4 regions of the Streptomyces sp. NPDC047017 genome follow, and region 2 is predicted to be linked to each of the others. Evidence: riboswitches for the same ligand, from Rfam matches in the RefSeq annotation. Region 2 holds a riboswitch; each other region holds the start of a gene.

Region 1 (5,764 bases), on a different contig from region 2:
AGCTGGGCCAGGGTGGCCTTGAGCAGTTCCGCCCGGACGGCGTCGTGGTCGCGGGCGAAGAGCCGGGCGGGGGTGTGCAGGCCGAACAGGGTGAGGGTGTGCCGGCCGCGGGCGGCGAGATCGGGGCCGAGGATGCTCGGATCGGTCAGGGAGTGGCAGTAGATCTCGGAGGGGGGCTCGGCGGGCGGTTCGCCGGCGGCGGCCCGGGCGTGGGCTGCGGCCAGCTGCCGGTAGCCCTCGGCGATGTGGAAGGTGCCGGCGAACGCCTCGCGCGGGTCGACGGAGGGGTCCCGGAGCCGGGGCAGCCGCTTGAGCAGCATGTTGACCTTCAGCTGGGCGCCCTCGGCGGGCTCGGGCGGTTCCTGGCCGGTCAGGGCGGCCAGCGCCTGCGGGGAGGCGTTGACCAGGACGTGCCGGGCGCCGACGGTGCCCTCGCCGTCCCGGGTGCGGTAGGTGACCTCGGCGGTGCGGCCGTCGGTGGCCACCCGGACGGCCTCGTGGCCGGTGGCCAGGCGGGCGCCCGCCGCGCGCGCCGCGCCGGCCAGCGCGTCGGTCAGGGCGCCCATGCCGCCGACCGGTACGTCCCAGGCGCCGGTGCCGCCGCCGATCACGTGGTAGAGGAAGCAGCGGTTCTGCGTCAGGGCGGGGTCGTGGGCGTCGGCGAAGGTGCCGATGAGGGCGTCGGTGAGGACCACGCCGCGGATCAGGTCGTCGGCGAAGCGGTCCTCGATCGCGGCCCCGATGGGCTCCTCGAACAGCATCCGCCAGGCGTCCTCGTCGGCCACCCGGCGGCGCAGGCCGGCCCGGGAGGGCAGCGGCTCGGTCAGGGTGGGGAAGATCCGCCGGGCGGCACGGCCGGTCGTGCCGTAGAAGCGCTGCCAGGACTCCCATTCGCGGTCGGAGCCGGTGAAGCGGGCGAAGGCCGCCCGGGTACGGTCCTCGCCGCCGCCCACGAGCAGCCCGGTGGGCCGGCCGTCGCGGTCGGCGGGCGTGTACGAGGAGATGGCGCGGGTGCGCAGCCGGAAGTCCAGGCCCAGGTCCTGGACGATCTTTCGGGGCAGCAGGCTGACGAGGTAGGAGTAGCGGGACAGCCGGGCGTCCACGCCGGGGAAGGGGCGGGTGGAGACGGCCGCGCCGCCGGTGCGGCCGAGCCGTTCCAGGACCAGCACCGACCGTCCGGCCCGGGCCAGGTAGGCGGCGGCGACCAGACCGTTGTGCCCGCCGCCGACGATCACCGCGTCATAGGTGCCGGGTGCCTCGTGTGCGCTCATGGCTCTTGGTAGCACGGGGGGTTCGGCGGCGGCCAGGGGCCGTGGCGCGGCTAGGGCCTGTCGCTTCGAGCAGGTCGAGCAGGTGGGGCGGCCTTGTGCGGGGCGGGACGGGCGCCGGGGCCGAGCCGGGCCGTGGCGCGCAGGATGTGCTTGGGGGGCAGCTGCCAGCGCACTCGGGCCGGTATCCGGCGCAGCAGGGTGCCGGTGGTGCGCAGCCGGCGGGTGACGATGGCGGGGGCCGGGGCCGCTCTGCCGTACAGCTCGTGGGCGTACGGGGGCAGGGAGGCGTACGCCAGCTGGGCCACGCGCCGCCACAGCAGGTCGCGCGCCGGGGCGAGCAGTGGGGGCGTCGGCGGGCGCTGGAGGAAGTCGTCCACCGCGCGGGCGTCCGCCCCGGCCGCGAGTTCGGGCCGGACGGCCGCGAAGTAGGCGGCGAGTTCGGCGCGGCTCGCGGGCACGGTGCGCGGGTCGAGGCCGACCAGGCGGGCGCTCGCGCGGTGCTCGGCGAGGTAGCGGTCGGCCTGGGCGTCGGTGAGCGGGAATCCGGAGCGGCGCAGCACGTGCAGATAGGAGTCGATCTCCGCGCAGTGCACCCACAGCAGCAGGTCGGGGGCGTCGATGCCGTACGTCTGCCCGGTGCTCGGGTCGGTGGCGGACAGCAGCCGGTGGATCCTGCGCACCCGGGCGCCCGCCTCCTCGGCGGCGCGGGTCGTGCCGTACGTCGTGGTGCCGACGAAGTTCGCGGTGCGCATCAGCCTGCCCCAGGCGTCCCGCCGGAAGTCGGAGTTCTCCATCACCCCGCGGACCGCGCGAGGGTGCAGGGCCTGCAGGTACAGCGCGCGGACGCCGGCCACCCACATCATCGGGTCCGCGTGCAGCTGCCAGGTCACCGAGGACGGCCCGAAGAGGCCGGGGTCACTCGTGCGTATGGTCTCCACGTCAGGCAGGCTAGCGCCGTCCGCGCGGCCGGTCGACGGGCCGGTGCGGTGGCGGAGGCGGGTCACTTCAGGGTCGCGATGAATTCCCCGCACGCCTTGGCGCAGGTCCGGCAGGCGTCCGCGGCCTGTGCGGCGCCGGGGTGCCGGTCGAAGACGTGGGCGGTGTCCAGGCAGACGCTCAGGCACCACTCCAGCTGGGTGCGGATCCCGGCCTCGTCCTGGGTGTTCTGCTCCGACAGCACCCGGCAGGTCGCGTCGCAGACCTCCGCGCACATGATGCCCCTGCGCCGCAGCAGCTCGGTCTCCTCGTCGCCGCCCGGTTCGACCAGGCTGGCGCGCAGCGCGCAGGCCCGCGCGCATGCCGTGCACGCCTGCGCGCAGGCGAACCGGTCCTCCAGGAACCGTATGAGTTCCTGTTGCGAAGTCGTCGATGGTGTCGTATCGGTCGTAGTCACCTCGCCCGGGTTGCCGGTGCCACACCCGCCAAACCCGGTGCCGGCAAGGGCCGCGGCCGTTTTCCGTCACGGGGCGGGGGCACTCGTCGGGCCCGGTGGGACGACCGGGTCGGACGGTTGGACGAACGGCTGACGGAGGTGGATTCCCGGGCCCGGACGACAGGAGCTGCCGTCGACGCTGGAGTGCTCCCCCCGGGAGGCCCGGCGCACCTGGATCAGGGCCCATGACGCGGCCGTCGAGACCTGCGGCGAGGGCGAGCGGGCGCACCGGGTGGCGTACGGCGCGCTCAAGCACATGTACGAGAAGGTCGGCGATCACTGGGAGCGCAAGGAGGGCGGCCGCAAGGGCCCCTCCGACCCGCGGTCGGCCCGGCCGCGCGGGCAGGGCGGCCGCGGCGGCGAGGGCGTCGACGAGAGCGCGCCCAAGGAGCAGCTGTACGACACGGCGAAGCGGCTCGGCATCGAGGGGCGCTCGCACCTGTCCAAGGACGAGCTGCTGGACGCGATCCGCAAGGCGAACCGTTCGCGGACCCGGCAGGCCAGGTCCGGCTGAGCCGACCGGGGGGTCCGCAGCGCGGCGCCGCTTCGCGGCACTGGCCAGGGGTACCCGCCGCCCATGAGCAACGCATCGGTGGACATCGCCGCGGCGCACGGCGCCGCGATCGGCATCTGGCCCTTCGTCCTGGGGCTCGTCCTGGTGGCCCTGCTGATCGGCGCCTTCTGGATGGGCGCGCGCATCCGCCGCCGCGAGCCCGCACCGCCGCGCCCCGAGGAGCAGCCGCGGCTGCCCGAGTCGGGCCCGGTCGGCGATGTCGTGGAGCGGCGTGCACCCGACGAGGTCCCCCGGGGCGGTGACCGGCTGACACCGCACCGGCTGAAGGCGCACGGGAACCTGGGGACCCGCACGAGCCCCGCCCCCGCACGTCCCCGCTGGGACGAGGGCGGCAGCGGCTCGTTCGGCAGCGGCGGGCCCGGCGCCCACTGACCGCCGCGCCGCACCGGGGAAGTGAGAGCAGGGAGGCTTCCATGGCGGCCGGAGAGCGGTCCTACGACCGTAGGGACGGGGTTTCTCGCGGGGGGTACGCCGTGCTCGCGGCGGCCTTCGGCGCGGGTGCGCGGGGCCGGGCGCCGTCGTGACGGCCGACTGGCTGCGGTACGCCTGGAGCCTCACGGAGCGGACGGCCGAGGGCTGACCGGCCGCCCGTGGAACGTGGGCGGGGAGGCGGGCAGCGCGTCGCGCACGTTCGGGGAGGTGGGCGGCCGGTCACCCGGCTTGCCGCAGCAACTTCCCGGCAGTCGTACGCAGTTGTGGACGAGCCGGCGGCCGTGGCCGCCGGCCGTGCGCCGCGTGTCTCATGTCACCATCCGAATGGCGGACGTGACGTACCACCTCGCCGGACGGCCCCGTAACCTTGCCCCCGCAGCTGGTTCGCCCCGTCCGCCAGGCGGGATGCGTCGCAAGAGGGAACCCGGTGGGAATCCGGGACTGCCCCGCAGCGGTGAGCGGGAACGACCGCCGTCATACGCACTGGGCCCGTCAGGGTCCGGGAAGCGACGGCCACTAGGAGTCTCGTACGACACGAGACGCGCCCGCGAGTCCGAAGACCTGCCCGCTGCCCGCGCCCGAACCACTCGCGCGCGGACATCCCGGTGACCTCGTGGGCGGGTCGGCGTACATACCAGGCGGTCGACCGTGCCCTGCCGCGCACGCGTACCGCCCGGTCCGTCACCCCTTCGCGCTCGCGTCCCGTCCCCGGGATCTCAGGGATTCATCTCGCGAAGGAGATCTCCGTGACAGCGAAGTCAGCGACGCCGGCCCCGCGGGCCACCGTCCACGGCTACCCCCGCCAGGGCCCGAACCGGGAACTGAAGAAGGCGATCGAGGGCTACTGGAAGGGCCGCGTCAGCGCCGACGCGCTGCGCGCCACCGCCGCGGACCTGCGCCGCGCCAACTGGCGGCAGCTCGCCGAGACCGGCGTCCACGAGGTGCCGACCGGCGACTTCTCGTACTACGACCACGTCCTCGACACCACCGTCATGGTCGGCGCGATCCCCGAGCGGCACCGGGCCGCCGTCGACGCGGACGCGCTGGACGGCTACTTCGCGATGGCCCGCGGCACCCAGGACGTGGCGCCGCTGGAGATGACCAAGTGGTTCGACACGAACTACCACTATCTGGTGCCCGAGTTGGGCCCGGGTACCGTCTTCACCGCTGACTCCGGCAAGCAGGTGGCGGAGCTGAAGGAGGCCCTCGCCCAGGGCCTGACCGCCCGTCCGGTCCTGGTCGGCCCGGTCACCTACCTCCTCCTCGCCAAGCCCGCGCCCGGCGTGCCCGCCGACTTCGAGCCGCTGACCCTGCTCGACCGGCTGCTGCCGGTGTACGCCGAGGTCCTCGCCGACCTGCGCGCGGCCGGCGCCGAGTGGGTGCAGCTGGACGAGCCCGCCCTCGTGCAGGACCGCACCCCGGCCGAGCTGAACGCCGCCGAGCGCGCCTACCGCGACCTCGGCGCCCTGACCGACCGGCCCCGGCTGCTGGTCGCCTCCTACTTCGACCGGCTCGGCGACGCCCTGCCCGTCCTGGCCAAGGCCCCGGTCGACGGGCTCGCCCTGGACTTCACCGAGGCCGCCGCCAACCTGGACGCGCTCGCCACCGTGGGCGGACTGCCCGGCAAGCGCCTGATCGCCGGTGTCGTCAACGGCCGCAACATCTGGGTCAACGACCTGGAGAAGTCCCTCGCCATCCTCGGCACCCTGCTCGGCCTGGCCGACCGGGTCGACGTGGCGGCCTCCTGCTCGCTCCTGCACGTGCCGCTGGACGCCGCCGCGGAACGGGACATCGAGCCGCAGATCCAGCGCTGGCTGGCCTTCGCCCGGCAGAAGACCGCCGAGATCGTCACCCTCGCCAAGGGCCTGGCCCAGGGCACCGGCGCGATCGCGGCCGAACTGGCCGCGAACCGGGCCGACCTCAACTCGCGGGCCACCTCGCCGATCACCCACGACCCGGCCGTCCGGGCCCGCGCCGCCGCCGTCACCGAGGCCGACGCGCGCCGCTCCCAGCCGTACGGCGAGCGGGCCGCCGCCCAGCGCGCCCACCTCGGCC
Region 2 (5,764 bases):
CAACGTCAGCGCGCGGGCGCTCCGCACAGTGGCGGGTCGGGACCGGTCAGGCTTCCCGTGTCGAAGCCGGTCACTGGGCCACCTCCGCCGCGACCGGTTCCAGGCGGGTGGCGCGGTAGGCGACGCCGTCGGAGAGCTGACCGTTGAAGATCCGCGCCCACGGGGTGGCGAACAGCTCCACCGGCCCAACCATCACGCCCGGCTTCAGTCCGGCCGCGATCTCCCCACCTTGATCCGTGCGGCCCTCGGCCTTCCCGTGGCGGACGTAAGGCAGTTGCGGCTGCGTGCGAGCAGGCTTCCCGAAGAGCCGATCGACCGTGCGCCCCGCCGGTCCCGGCCGTACGAACGGCCGGGCAGCTGGTACAGCTCAGAGAAGCAGTTGCCCGGCCGCAAACAGTGGCACCCGACAACAGCGCCACCTGACTGGAAGGTGTGTGCCACCTGACTGCCGTACTAGTCGAGAAGATCGGGGGCGCCGCCGAGCTGCCGCTCGTACGCCGCCCGGGCCCGGGGCGAGAGGAGTTCGTGCGAGCGGGTGAACAGGGCACGCAGGGACGGGCCGTGGCGCTCCGCCAGTTCCGGGTTGTGGGCCAGGACGTCCAGTTCGTTGGCGGCGGTCAGTTCCAGGAAGGCGCGGGTGTCCGCCTCGGGCGGGGTGTGCTCGGTGCCGGTGAAGCGGTCGCGGAAGCGGACCGGGTGCTCGCGGCCCAGGCGCGGGTACACCGCGGCGCGGTCGCAGCCGGCGTAGAGGCGGACCAGCTCCTCGGCCCGTGGGCCGATCACGGCGGCGACGGCCTCCCGTTCGGTGAGGGGCGCGAGCGGGTGGTCGAAGCCGTCGGTGCCGTACAGGGCGTGACACAGGCCCGCGAGCTGGACGTCCTCGTCGGCTCCCCAAGCCCTCAGTACGTCCTCGACCCGGATCAGGTGCTCCAGGAGCGTGCCGCCGGGGTGGGGCATGCCGTCGGCGCCACGGGCGCGCAGGAACCGCTCGGCCTCCGCGGACCGGCTCATCGGATCTCCTGGCCCACCGAGCGGGCCACCTGTGCGATCAGCTCCGCCGTGGCGGGGGTCTCGACGCCGTGGGCGGCTCCCGCGCGGACGACGGCCCCGCCGATCGCGTCGAGTTCGAGCGGGCGTCCGGCTTCGGCGTCGCGCTGCATCGAGGACATCATCTTCTCGGGGGCCAGGTCGAAGACGGTGAGCACGGATTCGGTGCTCACCTGCGCGCCGGCGGCCCGGGCCACGGCGGTGATCTCGTCGACGACGGTGAGCAGTTCCGCGCGGTGTGCGGTGCGGACGGTCCCGGCGTCGGCCCGGTACCGCGTGGTCAGCAGCGCGAGCGGGGCCAGGAAGGACAGCTTGTCCCAGAGCATCGGCGTCTCGTCGTCGCGCAGGGTGACGCCGAGCCCCGCGTGACGCAGCTCCTCCGCGAACTCCTCGATCAGGGCGCCGAGTTCGAGGTGGGCGAACGGGCTGCCGTGGACGATCCGGCCAGGCGCGGTCCGGGTGGCCTCGACCTTGATCGTGCCGGCGACGATCCTGCCCGCCGGGTAGCGTTCGCGCAGCGCGGCCATGTGGTCGAGGCCGTTGAGCAGCGGGATGACGACGGCGTCGGAGAGGACGGGGACCGGGAGGCGGTCCAGTGCCTCGGGCAGGCTGGTCTGCTTGACCGTCACGAAGACGGCGTCCACCGGCTCTCGCAGCAGGGTGTCGGCCTCGACCTCCGCCGTGAAGTCCCCGTACCGGCCGCTCTCGACCCGCAGGCCGCCGCGCCGCAGCACGGCCGCGGTCTCCTCGCCGGCCAGGCAGATCACGCGGTGTCCGTCCCGGGCGAGCAGTGCCCCGATCAGTCCGCCGACGCCTCCGGGGCCGAGGACGGCCACGGTCGAGGGGGTGGTGGTGGTCATGTGGACTCCTGTTCCTGCGCACTCCTGCGAATGTTCCACAGGGATGATCAAGTACGGCTCAGATTCAAGTCAATCCACGGGTTTACTCGCCTATCCCCCAGCTATTGCTTGGGTCCGCCACATCTCCCGCCAACCTCCCGACTCCTATCGATAATGAAAATCGTTGTCGTATAATGTCGCCATGGCACACACCGAGATTTACCCGCCCTACGGGCCTGTCGTCTTCCGTGATGCCCGGTGACGGCCCGCGAAGGCGCCCTGCCGGTCGTGGTCGTCGCCGGGCTGCACGCCGACGCGCGCCACCAGACCGTGGAGCGGCTGCTGCACGCCGTGCCCGGCAGCGTGGCCCTGCACCACGACCTGTCCACGGCCCCGGCCGGTACCGTCCGGCGGAGCGTGCGCGACGCCGACGGCAGACGGGCCGTGGGCGAGACGCCGCTGGTGAACGACTGTGCCTGCTGTGCGCTGCGCGAGGATCTGGTGCCGGAGCTGGAGCGCCTGGCGCGCGACGGCCGCACCCGGCTCGCGGTGGTCGAGCTGTGGGACTCCGTCGAGCCGCGCGCCATGGCCGAGGTCGTGGCCGCGCACGCCGGGGAGCTGCTGCGCCTGACCGGTGTCATGACGGCCGTCGATCCGTCCCTGCTGCTCGACTGCCTGGCCGACGGCCACGAACTGGCGGAGGCGGGACTGGCCGCCGCCGCGACCGACCAGCGGACCGTGGGCGACACCTGCGCCCGCCAGCTGGAGTACCCGTCCGTGCACGTCGTCGCCGAGGCCGGCGCGGCCGAGGCGGCGGACCTCGCCCTCCTCGGCCAACTGCACCCGACGGCCCGGCGCGTGGCGCTGGAGTCCGCACAGCTGCCCCGGCTGGCGTTCGCCGGGTTCGACACCGAGGCCGCCGCGGCCGCCCAGCACCCGGCGTGCGCGCTGCTCCCCCAGGACGCCGACGAGTACGGCATCACCACCCTGGTGTGGCACAGCCGGCGGCCCTTCCACCCGGAGCGCCTCTACCACGCGCTGGAGGACCTGTGCTGCGCGGCGGTCCGCAGCCGGGGCCGGTTCTGGCTGGCCGACCGGCCCGACACCCTGCTGTCCTGGGAGGCCGCGGGCGGCGCGCTGTGCGTGGAAATGGCCGGGCCCTGGCTGGCCTCGCTGCCCGACGCGGCATGGGAACTGGTCCCGCCGGTGCGCCGGGCCGCCGCCGCGCTCGACTGGCATCCCGAACACGGGGACCGCGGCCAGCAGCTGGTGTTCACCTCACCGGGGCTGGACCGCGACGGCCTCACCGCCGTCCTCGGCTCCTGTCTGCTCACGGACGGGGAGCTGGCGCAGGGCCCCGAGGCGTGGAAGCGTTTCCCGGCGGCCTTCGACCAGCTCCTCGACCCTGTCCCCTGACCCTCCGATCCCAGCCCGTACGCACGCACGGCACGTCCTCGCGCCCGCGGAACGGCGCTGCTGCCAGGGCTGGGGCTGACCGGCCGTGGGCCGGCCCGGGCCCGCCCGCCCTGGATCCCACCTGCCCCGGACCCACCACCCCCAGGCCCCGCCCACCTCACGCGCCGCCGCGGCGCGGGGGCGGGAAGGCGTACAGGTCGAGGATGTCCGGGCAGGGGGCGACGCCGGGGCCGCCGGCCCGGACCCAGGCGGCGATGTCCTCGGTGGCGGCGGGGTCGTTGACCAGGCCCAGCCAGACCGGCCGTCCGCCGGCGGCCCGCCCCGCGGCGGACGGCTGGACGACGATGACGTTGGCGTGCTCGCACACGTCGAGGCACTCGGAGACCCGTACCGGCACCTGGGCGCGCAGCCGTGCCGTCTGCGCCGCGTGATCGATTCCCGGCACCTTGGCGGTGCCGCAGCAGCAGTCCCGGCACACCACGACCCGGCACGGTGCCGGGCCGGGTCGTCCGGGGTCCGCCGGTATGCCGCCGGGCCTCGCTCCGGTCGCTTCCACGGGCATGGGGCGCCTTCCTCTCCCGGGGAGATCCGCCCCGGTGCTTCGTCGAGGGGGCGACCGCGTGAGTCTCCTGGCTCTCGGGTCGATGCTCGCCCCGGCCCTCCCGCCCGCCGGGGGCAGTGGCCTGTCGGGAGCCGCTCGCCGATCACAGTGGCGGGACCGCGCCGGATTCACACCGGCTTCCTCGGACCGCCGTCGCCTTGTCGCCGGTCATCATCCCATCCGGGTGCCGGCGCCCGCGCACCGCCGTCGGCGGGCCCGGATCAGCCGTGGGGGAGGATCACCGCGCGGCCGTCGACGAGACCCTGGCGCAGGCGCTCGTAGGCGAGGGGAGCCTCGTCGAGGGAGTACGTCTCGGTGTGCACCGACAGCGCGCCGGCGCGGGCCAGGGCCAGGACCTCGGTGAGTTCGCCGCGGCTGCCCCAGTACGGGGAGCTGACCGTCACCTCGTAGGGCAGTGTGCCGAAGCCGACGGGCAGCGCGCCGCCGCCGATGCCGACGATCGAGATCTCGCCCTCGATCGCCGCCAGCGCTCCGGCGAGGGTCACGGTGGGCGGGGCGCCGACGAAGTCGAACACGGCCTGCGCGCCGAGCCCCGCGGTCAGTTCGCGGACCGCGGCCACGGCCCCGGCGTCGGACAGGACCGCCTCGTGCGCGCCGACCTGGCGGGCGAGGCGCAGCTTGTCCTCGCTGATGTCGAGGGCCACCACGCGGGCCGGGGTCAGGGCGCGCAGCAGCTGGACGGCGACGTGCCCGAGGCCGCCGGCGCCGATGACCACGGCGGTGGAGCCCGGCACCAGCCGGGGCAGCGCGCGCTTGATCGCGTGGTACGGCGTCAGGCCCGCGTCGGTCAGCGGGACCGCGGCGACCGGGTCGAGGCCGGCCAGCGGGACGAGGTGGCGCGGGTCGTCGACGAGCAGGTACTCGGCCATCGAGCCGGGGGCGCCGAGGCCGGGCGGGCGGATGCCGAGCGCCTCGGCGCGCGGGCAGTAGTTCTCCTTGCCCTCCGCGCACTTGGCGCAGGTGCCGCAGCCCCAGGGCCCGTACACGGCGACGTCGTCGCCCTCCGCGAGTCCGCTCACTCCCGCGCCGAGGGCCGCGACGGTGCCCACGCCCTCGTGGCCCAGGGTGAGCGGGAGGGCGAAGGACAACGCCTCGGCCGGGCGGCTCATCAGCGCGATGTCGGAGTGGCAGACACCGGCCGCGGTGACCTTCAACAGGACTTGTCCGGGCCCGGGTTCGGGGTCGGGGACGGTGACCACCTCCGGCGCGGCGCCGATGGTGCGGTACTGCAGTGCCTTCATGGCACGTCCTTTCGTGGTGTGCTCAGTCGTCGGTGCCCGCGGTGCCGCCGACGCCTCCGGAAGCGGGCGTGCCGGGGCCGGTCGCGGCCTGGGCGGCCTCGGCCGTCAGGGCGTCGTAGGCCCGTTCGACCAGGGCGGCGAGGTCCGCCGCCGGGTCGTCGTCCCCGGGCGCCCGCGCCCACAGGCGCAGCGCGGCGGTGAGCACTCCGGCGGCGGCGCCGACGACGACGGCGGGGCGTACGTCCCGGGCGTCGTCGGTGCCGAGCCGGCCGGCGACGATCCGGACCGACTCCTCCTGGGCGTCGACCCGGATGCGCTCGTACGCGGCGAACAGAGCGGGTTCGCTGTCCAGCAGGGCGAGCAGCCGCCGCGTGTCCGGCCGGACGCGCCAGGCCGGGGCGTCCCGGTCCGCGAGCCAGGCGCGGACGGCCCGGCGGTAGGCCGCCAGGGGCGGCTCGCCGGGCGGGCGGGTGCGCAGCAGGGCGTTGATCCGGGCGCCGTCGCCGCGGACGAAGTCCAGGGCGGCGTCCTCCTTGCCGGTGAAGTTCCGGCTGAAGGTGCGGCGGGTGACGTCGGCGCGTTCCGCGATCGCCTCCACC
Region 3 (5,740 bases), on a different contig from region 2:
GCGCGAGGCCGGACCCGGCGTCTACGACATCCACTCCCCGCGGGTCCCGGGCACCGAGGAGGCGGCCGACCTGCTGCGCACCGGCCTGGAGGCCATCCCGGCGGAGCGCCTGTGGGTGAACCCCGACTGCGGTCTGAAGACCCGCGGCTGGCCGGAGACCCGGGCCTCCCTGGAGAACCTGGTCGCCGCCGCCCGCACGGTCCGGGCGGAACTGCCCGCGTCCTGACCCGCGCGCGGCCGTCGGGAGGGAAAGGGGCCGGGGAGGGAGCGCCGCGCTCCCTCCCCGACTCCCGACTCCCGGCCGCCGTCTCCGTCCCCGCCCCCCGGGCTTCACCGAGGGGCGCTCTGGCAGACTCACGCCGGGAGCGATCGCGCCGCGCAGACAGGAGACTTGACGACATGACCGCCCGAGTGCTGTTCGTCTCGCCGGCCACGAGCCGTTCGCTGCGGCAGGCCCGGTTCGACGACGGCGATCCGATCGACGCCGGCGCCGCGGTCCGGGCCCGGGCCGCGGCGGGCGCGCTGCCCCGGGCCGCGCGGGTCGTGGTCTCGCCCTCGGTACGCTGCCGCCAGACGGCGGCGGCGCTGGGGCTCGGCGGCGAGGCCGACCCGGAGCTGGCCGGCTGGGACGTGGGGCGCTGGCGGGGACGCACGCTCGACGAGGTCGGTGCCGCCGAAGGGGAGGCGGTGGCCCGCTGGCTGGCCGACCCGGGGGCGGCGCCGCACGGCGGGGAGTCGCTGCGGGACCTGTGCGCCCGGGTCGGGCGGCGGCTGGCGGCCCTGGCGGAGACGGCCGGCCGGACGCTCGCCGTGGTCGAACCGGAGGTCGTACGGGCGGCCGTGGTGCACGCGGTGGGCCTGCCGGTGGACGCCTTCTGGCGGCTGGACGTACCGCCGCTGACGGTCACCGAGCTGAGCGGCCGGGCCGGGCGCTGGAACCTGCGGCTGGGCCGGCCGCCGGCACCGGACGCTCAGGACGCCGGGAACGCCGGGGACACGGAGCAGGCCGGAAACGCAGAGCCGGCCGGGGACGCAGAGCCGGCCGGGGACGCAGAGCCGGCCGGGGGCACCGGGGAGGCCCGGGACACCGGGGAGGCCGGGGGCGCGGGGGCCGCCGGGTCGCGGTGACGGCGCAGCAGGACCGCCACCGCGCAGCGCAGGCAGCCGCCGTCCGCCGCGTGCGGACAGTCCTCGGCCGGGGCGCCGACCAGCGACTCCAGGTCCTTGAGCAGGTGTTCGGTGCGCTTGGCCTGCTGGGCGAGCACCCGCACCCGGGCGCTCTGGCCGCCGATCTGCCGGCGGCTGGCGATCAGCTGCTCGTACTCCTCGACGGTGAGGGCGACCGCCTCTCGGCCGCCGAGGGTGATACGGCGCGGCTGGGGACGTCTGGCCACGGGGGTCCTCCGCTCCACGTCCTGTGGTCCGCTTCGAGAACGCGAGAGGGCCCCCGGACGGTTCCGAAGGGCCCTCTGGTGTCCGGAAGGAGTCAGCCTGCGGCCGGAACCGTGCGGCCCGACGTGGCTTCGGCGGGCTTCGGGTTCAGCAGCCGTTCGGCCAGTTCACCGAAGGCGAGGCCGAATCCGCCCCACAGCACGGCCTGGATGGCCAGCGCGGAGAGCCGGAACCGCCACAGCAGGGCGGCCGGGAAGTCCGCCGGCACCTCGTTGATGACCGGCAGGAACGCGTACGCCAGCCCGATCACGACGGCGAACGCGGCCACCGCGGCCACGGTCGCCCACCAGGTGCCCAGCGCGGGCGCCAGGCGCTTGCCGAGGATGGTGGCGGCGACCGCGAGCAGGACGCTGAGCACCATCATCAGGAAGTACAGGGTGGTCCGCTTGCCGATGGTGTCGGGGTCGCCGACCGAGGGCGGGTTGGCCGGGTACTTCAGGAACGGCACGACGTACACGGCGAGCAGCGCGCAGCCGGACAGCAGCAGCGCGGTCGCCCGCGGGGAGAAGCGGCCCACGCGGCCGAGCGCGAAGCAGAAGGCGAGCGCCGCGATGCCGCCGAAGGCGACCCCGTAGACCAGGACGCCGGTGGCGAGGCCGGCGGTGGACTGCAGGGAGCGGGAGACGACCTCCATCTCGTGCTCGTGGGAGTGGGCGTCCTCGAAGCTGATCGCCTTGTCGACATTGGGCTCACCGAGGAGGTAGGCCGCGACCAGCGCGAGCACGCCCGCGGCCAGCCCCGCGAGCATGCCGCGGACGAGCAGGTTTCTTACCGTTGCGGAGTTCATGGGTGTGCGGCGTCCCTCGCGTCAGTGGCAGGGGAAGCCGAGCAGGTGGCGGGCGTCGTGCACCCATTCGTGGACGTCCGTGCCGCTGAACACGGACGTGGCGCCCTGCTCGGCGCCGACGAAGTACAGCAGGATCAGCATCAGGACGCCGAAGAAGACCGCCCAGGGAGCTATCGCCTTGAGCGGCAGCTTGGCGGGAACGACGGGGGTGGTGGCTGTCGGCTGGGCGACATGCTGCGCCATGGCAGGGGCCTCCTCTGGGAGCTCGCGTCCCATCTCGGTGGTGCGTTGGACGACGGCTACGGGTCTGACTCACCAACCGTCCCCGCGGGGACCGCTCGCTCACAGTGGCGCGACCGTGCCGGACTCGCACCGGCTTCCGTCTTGCCTTCGTCGATATCGGACCGAAGGTACCGTGCGCCGGGGATGAGGCCAAGACCGCGGGCACCCGGCGTGATCTTTCCCGCACGCCGCATGGCGGGCGGGCCGCCGGTCCGGGGGCGCGGGCCGCGCTCACTCCGGGCCGGGGCCGGGGGCGGGCCGGGGCCCGGCGAAGCGGACCGGGGCCCGGAACCTGGCCCGGCGCGCGGCCCGCCGGAAGGTGGTCAGCACCGCCGGTCCGGCCAGCAGCACGCACACGAAGTTGGTGACCGCCCGGCCGGTGTCCCAGCCCAGCGAGGTGGCCAGGTCGAAGGCGAGGTAGCGGTGCCACTGCTCGGTGAAGGGCAGGCCGGGCAGGTAGGCGATGGAGCTGTTCGGGTCCAGGGAGAACGGCCAGAAGGACAGGTTGAGCAGGAAGCCGAAGAGATAGCCGGAGAGCGATCCGTAACCGGCGAGCAGCAGCACTTCGCGGCGGCCGGTGGCCCGGGGCAGGAGCCCGGCGAGCATGCCGACGAAGGCGCAGCCGAACATCTGGTACGGCATCCACGGCCCGACCCCGCCGGTGAGGAGGGCGGAGGCGAACAGGGAGGTGCAGCCGAGGACGAAGCCGAAGCCGGGGCCGTAGACGCGTCCGGCCAGGACCAGGACGAAGAAGACGGTCTCGATCCCGGCGGTGCCGGCGCCCAGGGGACGCAGGGCGGCGTTGACGGCGGACAGCACGCCCAGCATCGCCAGCGCCTTGGAGTCGATGCCGCCCTCGGCGATCTCCGACAGCACCACGCACAGCACCAGCACCAGCAGCACGCCGAAGATGAGCGGCGGCGCGTAGCTCGCGCCGAACGTGCCCGGCGCGACGGCGAACGGCCAGCAGAAGGCGACGAGCCCGAGGAGGGCCGCCAGGGTCATGACGACGCCGACGCGCGGGGAGAGCCGGATCGCCGCCTTCACGGCCGCTCCCCCGCCGCCGACGCCCGCCTGACCTGTTCGACGGTGAGGAACGGCAGGGGTGCGAGGACCTTCGCGGTCTGCGGGGCGAACACCGGGGAGGAGACGATGACTTCGGCCGTGGGTCCGTCGGCGACCACGTCCCCCTCGGCCATGACGAGCACGCGGTCGGCGGCGCGGGCGGCGAACTCGACGTCGTGGGTGGAGATGACGACCGCCCGGCCCTCGGCGGCCAGCACGTCCACGATGCCGATGAGTTCCGTCTTCGCCCGGTAGTCCAGGCCGCGGGTGGGCTCGTCCAGCAGGACGACCGGCGGGGCGGCGGAGAGCTGGATGGCGAGGACGAGGGCGAGTTTCTGGCCCTCGGACAGGTCGCGCGGGTGGGTGGTGGCGTCGATGCCGGGGGCGAGCCGGTCGAGGATCCGGCGGGCCTCGCCGGGGGTGCCCGACTCGGCGTCGGCCTGGTCGAGTTCCTGTTTCACGCTCTCCAGGTAGAGCAGGTCGGCGGGGGTCTGCGGGACCAGTCCGACGAGCCGGCGGGCCTCGGCGGCGGGCACCGCGTGCGGGTCGGCGACGGTCTGGCCGCGGGTCACCCGGACGGTGCCGGCGCGGCGCGGACCCGACCCCTGCAAGGCCCACAGCAGGGAGGACTTGCCGGAGCCGTTGCGGCCCATGAGCGCGGTGACCTCGCCCGCGCGCAGTTCCAGGTCCACCTCGCGGACGGCGGGCACGCCCCGGTAGGCGACCGTGACACCACGGGCGGCGAGCAGGCGCGGCGGGTCACCGGCCGGGGCCGGCCGGACCGGGTCCGGGACACGGCCGGCCAGCCGGGCGCGCAGGGGCGCGGCGGCCCGGCGGGCGTCGCGGACGGACAGCGGCAGCGGTGACCATCCCGCCGCCCGGCCCAGTTCGACGACGGGCGGGGCGATGGCCGAGGTGCGCAGGATGGCGGCGGGCGCCCCGATGCGGGCGCTGGCGTCGCCCGGCAGGTGGATGACGCGGTCGGCGTACTGCACGACGCGTTCGAGGCGGTGCTCGGCCATCAGGACGGTGACGCCGAGGTCGTGCACGAGCCGGGTGACGGCCGCGAGGACCTCCTCGGCGGCGGTCGGGTCCAGGGCGGAGGTGGGTTCGTCCAGCACCAGGACGCGCGGATGCGCGGTGAGGACGGAGCCGATGGCGACGCGCTGCTGCTGGCCGCCGGAGAGTTCGTGCAGGGCGCGGTGGCGCAGGTCGGCCAGGCCGAGCAGGTCGAGGGTCTCCTCGACGCGTTTGCGCATGGTGGCCGGCGGGATCGCCAGCTGCTCCATGGCGTAGGCGAGTTCCTCCTCGACGGTGTCGGTGACGAAGCCGTCGGCCGGGTCCTGGCCGACCACCCCGACCACGTCGGCGAGTTCGCGCGGCGGGTGGTGGGCGGTGTCGCGGCCGTCGACGGTGACCCGGCCGTACAGGGTGCCGCCCGTGAAGTGCGGTACGAGCCCGTTGACCGCGCCCAGCAGGGTGGACTTGCCGACACCGGTGTGGCCGACGACGAGGCAGAGTTCGCCCTCCCGCACGGTCAGGTCGACGTCACGCAGCGCGGGGCGGGGGGCGTCGTCGTACTGGACGGTGACCTGGTCGAAGGTGATCACGGGGTGTGGGCTCTCCGGACGGGGGCGGGCTCGGGCGCGAGGAATCCGGCCGTGCCGGCGAGCAGGATCGCGGCGGTCGGGACCAGCGGCAGCCCGGGCCAGGTCAGCGGGTAGAAGGTGGGGTTGAGCTGGGCCGGGTCGTAGCCCAGGTCGCTGAAGAGCAGGACCGCGGAGAGCACCCCGCTGCCGGCGACGGCCCACTCCGGTGCCCGCCAGGGGTCGGGACGGTAGGTGGTGCGGGTGACGCGGCGGCCGCCCAGGCGCAGTCCGGCCACGCACAGCGCGGCGCCGCAGGCCATCGCGGGCAGCCCGAGGAAGGCGGGCGCGGTGGCGTCCAGCAGCCCGTAGGCGCCGGCGCACAGCCCGCACATGCCGAGCAGCATCAGCGCGCCGGTGACGCGGCGGGAGCGCCGGGTGGCGGTGCCCGCCCGGCCGTAGCCGCGGGAGTCCATGGCGGCGGCCAGCCGCAGCGAGCGCTCCAGGGCGTCCTCCAGGACGGGCACGACGATGCCGCGCAGCGCCTTCATGCCCCGGGTGCGGCCGG
Region 4 (5,764 bases), on a different contig from region 2:
GAGCCGGGGTCCCGCGCGTGGCGGGCACCGGCGGCCGGCCGCACCGCACGGGTGCGGCCGGCCCGCGGCGGTCAGGCGCCCCAGCGCAGGGCGATGGTGTCACCGACGCCCACGGTCTTGCCCCGGGTGGCGGCGGCGAAGGCCGACCCGTCGACGCTGACCTTCCAGGTGTTCGAGCCGCTGTTGGCCTTGCCGTTGACCGAGGTGACGGTGCCCGTGCCGGAGGACGGGGCCACCGAGGTCACGCAGCCCGACGGCGTGGCCGCGCCGGCCGCCGCGTCCAGGACCGCGCCCAGGGTGGTCGTCGGGCCGGTCGGGGTGAGGGCGACCGAGCACACCTTGAGGGAGCCGGTGCCGTCGTCCACGGTCAGCGCCAGCTTCGTCGCCGTACCCGCGCTCAGCGCGGACTGCGCCACCCACTGCGGCGCGCCCGGCGTGACGGGCACCGGCGGAGCGGCGGTGAAGCCGCCCCCGGCCACCGCCCGCAGCCCGTCGATCGAGGAGTATGCCGACGGGCTGGTGTCGGCGGGCAGGTACTTGAAACCGCCGCCCGGGTTGAACTGCTGGGCGATCAGGAAGTCGACCGGGGTCTTGCCCAGCGAGGTGAGGAAGTCACCGGTCTGCGGGTTGATCCCGCAGGCGTTCAGGCCGGCCACCGCCCAGCCGTTGGAGTCGGTGTTGGCGCCGAACATGGCGTTGAACGCGCCGGTGTTCGCCACCAGCTTGCTCTTGAGGAACGCCTTGGCGTGCGTGATACCGGTGTCGGTGGCGGGCACCCCGGAGACGCACAGCGCCGCCATCGCCGCGCCCGTCATGTCGATGTCGCTGGTGGCGGCCGGCTGGGTCGGGTCGCCCTCGGCCTTGCTGTAGTTCCAGCCGCCGTCGTTGTGCTGGTTGGCGCGTATCCGGGTGACGAGCGCGTCGCGCAGCGCCTGCGGGACGCGTACCTGCCCGGACTGGGTCTTCGCGCCGTTCAGGGCGAGCGCGGCGAACACGGTCCCGTTGAAGTTGGCGGACGGGCCGAAGTAACCGGGCTCGGCGCTCTGCCAGTAGCCGTAGATGTCCGCGATCAGATCGCGGGAGGCGGAGACGCGGGCCGGGTCGATGCCCGCCGCGTACGCGTTCAGCGTGGCCCGCTCGTAGTCGGTGACGACGGGTGACGTGGACGGCCAGCCGCCGGTGGACAGCAGATCGCGGTAGACGGATCTCGCGTTCTTGGTGGTGTCGCCGCCCGGGGTGACGTCCACCGCGGCGGTCCCGGCGGCGGCCAGGGCGCTGAACGCCCACTCGTTGGACAGCCCCGACCCGGCGTACGAACCGTCCGCCGCCTGGAGGGACTTGAGGTAGGCGACGCCGTTGGTCTTCGAGGTGGCGATCTGGGCCGGGCTGGAGGTCGCCGCGGCGGGCAGCGTGGTCAGCGCGAAGGCGCCGAGCGCGGCGGCCGCGGTGAGCACACCGCGGCGGACGGACAGCGGACGGGACATGGCCTGCTCCTGGGGTGGGGGACACCGGCCGGCCCCCGTGCACCCACACCGGATGCGGCGAGCGTGGCCGCCGTCCGGGACGCGTGGATCAGCTTCCAAAAGTGCTGCACCGCTTGGGCATTCGGGCTCGGAACGGCCCCCGCCGCCCCACACCGCTGCGCGTCAGCCCCGGATTCCCACCGGGTTCCCCCACTCGGCAGTCCGGGACGGTACCCGAGGGAACCCGTACGCCGCCAGGGTCCGCCCCGCGCGCCCCCGCCGCCCGCCCCGCGCCGCCCGGTCCGGCCGGTACCGCGCCTTGACGCTCCTCGCGAACCCGTGTTCCAATCCCGCCTGATACATGAGCAGTTCCAGGGGAAGCCGGTCGAAACCCGGCGCTGACCCGCAACCGTGGGCCCGGCATCCGCCGGGCGAGCCGGAATGCCTGGAGCGTGTCCTTCAGCAACAGACGCCGTCGCGGACTACGGCGTGGTGCGACCGGGTTCCGCGCACAGCGCCGTCTCTCGCGGCGGGGCCCCTCACCCACGTCCTCGCCCCGCGCCGGCAGGCGACGAGGGGGCCGGGGTGGGCACCGAGCAGCGAAGAGACGGGCGGACGAGGACGGGACCGGGGCCGTGGACGGCCCTGACGACCGCCTTCCTGCTGCCGGCGGCCGCCTGCGTGGCCTTTCTCACCAGCGCCTCCGCCGCCGCCGATCCGATGGCCGGCGGCTGCACCGCCACCAAGGGCGCCGTGGTCGCGGTCGACTTCAAGCCCTTCGGCGGCACGGTCGAGCGCGGCTGCGACCCGACCCCGACCACCGGCTACGACCTGCTGCACGACGCCGGCTTCACCACCACCGGCACCCAGCACGACGGCCCCGCCTTCATCTGCCGCATCGGCTACGGCGGGTTCGACTCCGGTACGCAGTACCCGACCCCGGCCAAGGAGCCCTGCGTCCTGACGCCGCCCGTCACCGCGTACTGGTCCTACTGGATCGCCTCGCCGGGCCAGCACGACTGGACGTACAGCCCGTACGGCGCGATGGCCCGCAAGCTCAAGGACGGCGACGTCGACGCCTGGGTGTTCGGCGGCACGGACATCGGCGGCACCAAGGGCCGGCCCTCCTTCACCCCGGACGCCGTCCGCGCGGGCGGCGGCACCCCGGCCCCGAGCGGGACACCCGGCCCGACCGGTACCTCCGGGCCGACCGGGACCCCCGGGCCGAGCGGCTCGCCCACCGGTGCACCCACCACCCTCGACACGGCCGCCGCCGCGAAGTGGCTCCGCGGCGGCCTGACCGACGAGGAACGCGTCGTCGACGACGGCGCCGGCACCCCGGACTACCTGCTGACCTCCGAGGTCGCCTACGGCCTCGCCGCCGGTGACCCCGACCGCGCCATCCTGGACAAGGTCACCGCCTTCCTCGCCGCCCACACCGGCGACTACGCCTACCCGAACGGCCCCGGCCAGGCCCCCGACGCCTCCGCCGCCGCCCGCCTGGCGCTCCTCGCCGAGATCACCGGGGGAGACCCGCACGCCTTTGGCGGCCACGACCTCGTCGGCGACCTCATGAAGAACGTGTGCGCGGCGGGACCCGCGTCCGGCTCGCCCACCCCCGGCTGCACCGCCGCGGGCGACTTCCACGACGCCGGATACGCCGACGGGCAGGCGCTGGCCGTGCTCGCCGTGCTGCGCGCCGGAGTGACGCCGCCCGCCGCCGCGGTGGACCGGCTCACCCAGGTGCAGTGCGCGGACGGCGGGATCACCAGCATCCTCATCGGCCCCGGCGAGTACTGCGACGGCGACCCCGCCACCACCGGTGTGGTCGCCCTGGCGCTGCACGGCGCGGGCGGGCACGAGGACGCCGTGGCCCGGGCCCGTGCGTACCTGGACACGGCGCAGCGCGCGGACGGCGCCTTCCCCGGCTACACCGGCGCCACCACCGGCAGCGTCTACGCGACGGCGTACGCCGCCCAGGCCCTGCGCGCCCTCGGTGACACCGGGCGCGCCGACGCGGCCGTCGCCTGGCTGGCCGGGCAGCAGTTCGCCGGCGGCGGCTTCGGCTTCGAGGAGGGCGTGACCGAACCGGCCCTCTACCCGACACCGGCCGCCGTCCTCGCCGGCGCGCACACCAGCCTCGCCGCCCTGACGGCGAAGCCGGCGGACCCGACCGGCAGCGCCTCCCCGAGCGGGAGCGCCCCGGCGTCCGCGTCCCCGAGCGGGAGCGCCTCCGCGTCCGCGTCCGACAGCGCGTCGCCGAGCGGGAGCGCCTCCCCGTCCGCGTCCGACAGCGCGTCGCCGACCACGAGCGCCTCCGCGACCGGCAGCGCCTCCCCGACCGGCGGCCCGTCCCCGTCCGGCGGCGCCTCCCCGAGCGGGAGCGCGAGCACGAGCGCGTCCCCCAGCTCGCCGCCCGTCACCCCCGCCCCGGGTGACGGACCCGACCTGGACAAGGGCGCCGCCTACCTCACCAGCCCCGCCAACCTCCGCCAGGGCCACTACTATCCGGTCGGTCCCGGCACCACCCGCGCCGACTTCGGCCTCACCATCGACGGGGCCTACGCGCTCGCCGCCACCGGCCGGAACACCGGCAAGCTGCGCGGCATCGTCGACTTCCTCGACCACGGCGGCAAGGACGGCGACAAACGCACCGTCAACGACTGGACCGGGATCGGCACCGCCTACGCCGGGGGCGGCTCCCTCGGCAAGACCGCGTTGCTCGCCGAGGCCGTGGGCCGCGATCCGCGCCACTTCGCCGGACACGATCTGATCGCCGCGCTCGACAAGGCGGTCTGCGCCAGGGCGAGCACCGCGCCGGACCGGTCCTGCGCGGCCGAGGGCGCCTACACCTACGCCCCGTCCGTCTTCAGCCAGGCCCTCGCCGTGATGGCCCAGCTGCGCGCGGGGGAGAAGAGCGCCGCCGCCCGCCCGATCGCCTACCTGGAGAGCCTTGAGCAGGGCAGCGGCGCCTGGCCGAGCCTGATCCCGCCCACCGGCGACCAGGACGTCGACTCCACCGCCATCGCCGCCATGGCCCTCCACCTGGCCGGCGGCGACAAGGCGGACCGGGCCGTCGGCAAGGCCCTCGCCTGGATCGCCGCCCGGCAGCTGCCGGACGGCGGCTTCCCGGGCGCGGCCGGCGACTCGGTCAACTCCGCCGCCCTCGCCGTACAGGGACTGTCGCTGGACGCGGGCAAGTACGGCAAGCAGATCGCCCGGGCCCGCGCCTTCCTCGCCGCGCAGCAGAACACCGACGGCGGCTTCAACGTCGCCAAGGACGGCCAGCGCGGCTCCGACCTGCGGGCCTCCACCCAGGCGGTGGGCGGCGCGACCGGCGTCTCCTTCGGCACGCTGACCCGCAGCCTGGCCGGCACCGCCCCGCAGCCGGACCCGACGCCGCTGCCCACGGCGAGCGCGAGCGGCGGCGCGCCCGCCATCGTCACCGCCGGGGACACCGGGGGCGACGGCGGCACGAGCCCCACCGGCGGCGGAGGCGGCGGCCACGGCGGCGCCCTGGCCGCCACCGGTGTGCAGGCCGGCGCCTTCGCGGCGATCGCCGCACTGCTGGTACTCACCGGCTTGCGCGTCACCGTATCGGCCCGCCGCCGCGCACAGGCCGGAGGCCGGCGATGATCCGCTCACGACTGCTGCCCGCGCTCGCCCGGACGGCGGCGGCGCTCGGCCTGCTGACCGCCGCCCTGGGCGCCACCGCCTCCCCGGCGGCCGCCGACCCCCAGCCGATGGGCCGCTGCACCACCACCTCCGGAGTGGTGCTCGCCGTCGACTTCAGCCACTGGGGCGGCCCGGTCTACCGCGCCTGCGGCACCACCCCCACCACCGGCTACGAACTGCTCAACCAGGGCGGCTGGCGCACCACCGGCACCGGCCACGACGGCCCGGCGTTCATCTGCCGCATCGGCTACAGCGGCTACCAGGGCGGCCGGCAGTACCCCACCCCCGCCCAGGACGACTGCGTCCTCACCCCGCCCGCCTCCGCCTACTGGTCCTACTGGCACGCCGACCCGGGTCGGAACGACTGGACGTACAGCCAGCTCGGCGCGATGCTCTACAAGCCCAAGCCCGGCAGCGTCGACCTGTGGATCTTCGGCGGCACCGACATCCAGGGCACCGAGGGCCGGCCCAAGGTCACCCCCGACCAGCTGCGCGCCCACAACACCCGGCCCCAGGGCGACGCGGGCAAGCCCGTCTCCACCGCCAAGGCGCCGCCGCTGCCGCCCGGCGTCGACACCGGCCCCGCGCCCGCACGGCAGGCCGCCGAGCCGTCCCGGCCGGCCCCG

Evidence for each region. Region 2 has a riboswitch for cobalamin ahead of ABZ858_RS11035 ((2Fe-2S) ferredoxin domain-containing protein). Riboswitches for the same ligand answer to the same signal wherever they lie in the genome.
Region 1: another riboswitch for cobalamin. It lies ahead of metE (5-methyltetrahydropteroyltriglutamate--homocysteine S-methyltransferase); the one in region 2 lies ahead of ABZ858_RS11035 ((2Fe-2S) ferredoxin domain-containing protein).
Region 3: another riboswitch for cobalamin. It lies ahead of ABZ858_RS08110 (CbtB-domain containing protein); the one in region 2 lies ahead of ABZ858_RS11035 ((2Fe-2S) ferredoxin domain-containing protein).
Region 4: another riboswitch for cobalamin. It lies ahead of ABZ858_RS08135 (prenyltransferase/squalene oxidase repeat-containing protein); the one in region 2 lies ahead of ABZ858_RS11035 ((2Fe-2S) ferredoxin domain-containing protein).

What each region holds. Positions count from the first base shown of each region.
Region 1 is NZ_JBEYVW010000004.1:95,800-101,563, forward strand. Features, by position in the region: gene ABZ858_RS08070 (NAD(P)/FAD-dependent oxidoreductase) at 1-1,271, opposite strand, end outside; gene ABZ858_RS08075 (oxygenase MpaB family protein) at 1,322-2,209, opposite strand; gene ABZ858_RS08080 (ferredoxin) at 2,272-2,664, opposite strand; gene ABZ858_RS08085 (ChaB family protein) at 2,831-3,217, shown strand; gene ABZ858_RS08090 (DUF6479 family protein) at 3,281-3,649, shown strand; cobalamin riboswitch at 4,073-4,293, shown strand; gene metE (5-methyltetrahydropteroyltriglutamate--homocysteine S-methyltransferase) at 4,456-5,764, shown strand, end outside.
Region 2 is NZ_JBEYVW010000005.1:266,761-272,524, reverse strand. Features, by position in the region: gene ABZ858_RS11050 (DUF6817 domain-containing protein) at 454-1,011, opposite strand; gene ABZ858_RS11045 (2-dehydropantoate 2-reductase) at 1,008-1,907, opposite strand; gene ABZ858_RS11040 (GTP-binding protein) at 2,145-3,302, shown strand; gene ABZ858_RS11035 ((2Fe-2S) ferredoxin domain-containing protein) at 3,460-3,864, opposite strand; cobalamin riboswitch at 3,925-4,047, opposite strand; gene ABZ858_RS11030 (NAD(P)-dependent alcohol dehydrogenase) at 4,125-5,165, opposite strand; gene ABZ858_RS11025 (helix-turn-helix domain-containing protein) at 5,188-5,764, opposite strand, start outside.
Region 3 is NZ_JBEYVW010000004.1:102,345-108,084, forward strand. Features, by position in the region: gene metE (5-methyltetrahydropteroyltriglutamate--homocysteine S-methyltransferase) at 1-226, shown strand, start outside; partial or broken gene ABZ858_RS08100 (histidine phosphatase family protein) at 400-957, shown strand; gene ABZ858_RS08105 (CbtA family protein) at 1,487-2,239, opposite strand; gene ABZ858_RS08110 (CbtB-domain containing protein) at 2,261-2,482, opposite strand; cobalamin riboswitch at 2,519-2,672, opposite strand; gene ABZ858_RS08115 (ECF transporter S component) at 2,753-3,526, opposite strand; gene ABZ858_RS08120 (ATP-binding cassette domain-containing protein) at 3,565-5,196, opposite strand; gene ABZ858_RS08125 (energy-coupling factor transporter transmembrane component T) at 5,193-5,740, opposite strand, start outside.
Region 4 is NZ_JBEYVW010000004.1:108,973-114,736, reverse strand. Features, by position in the region: gene ABZ858_RS08140 (hypothetical protein) at 72-1,484, opposite strand; cobalamin riboswitch at 1,600-1,674, opposite strand; cobalamin riboswitch at 1,800-1,931, shown strand; gene ABZ858_RS08135 (prenyltransferase/squalene oxidase repeat-containing protein) at 2,184-5,099, shown strand; gene ABZ858_RS08130 (hypothetical protein) at 5,096-5,764, shown strand, end outside.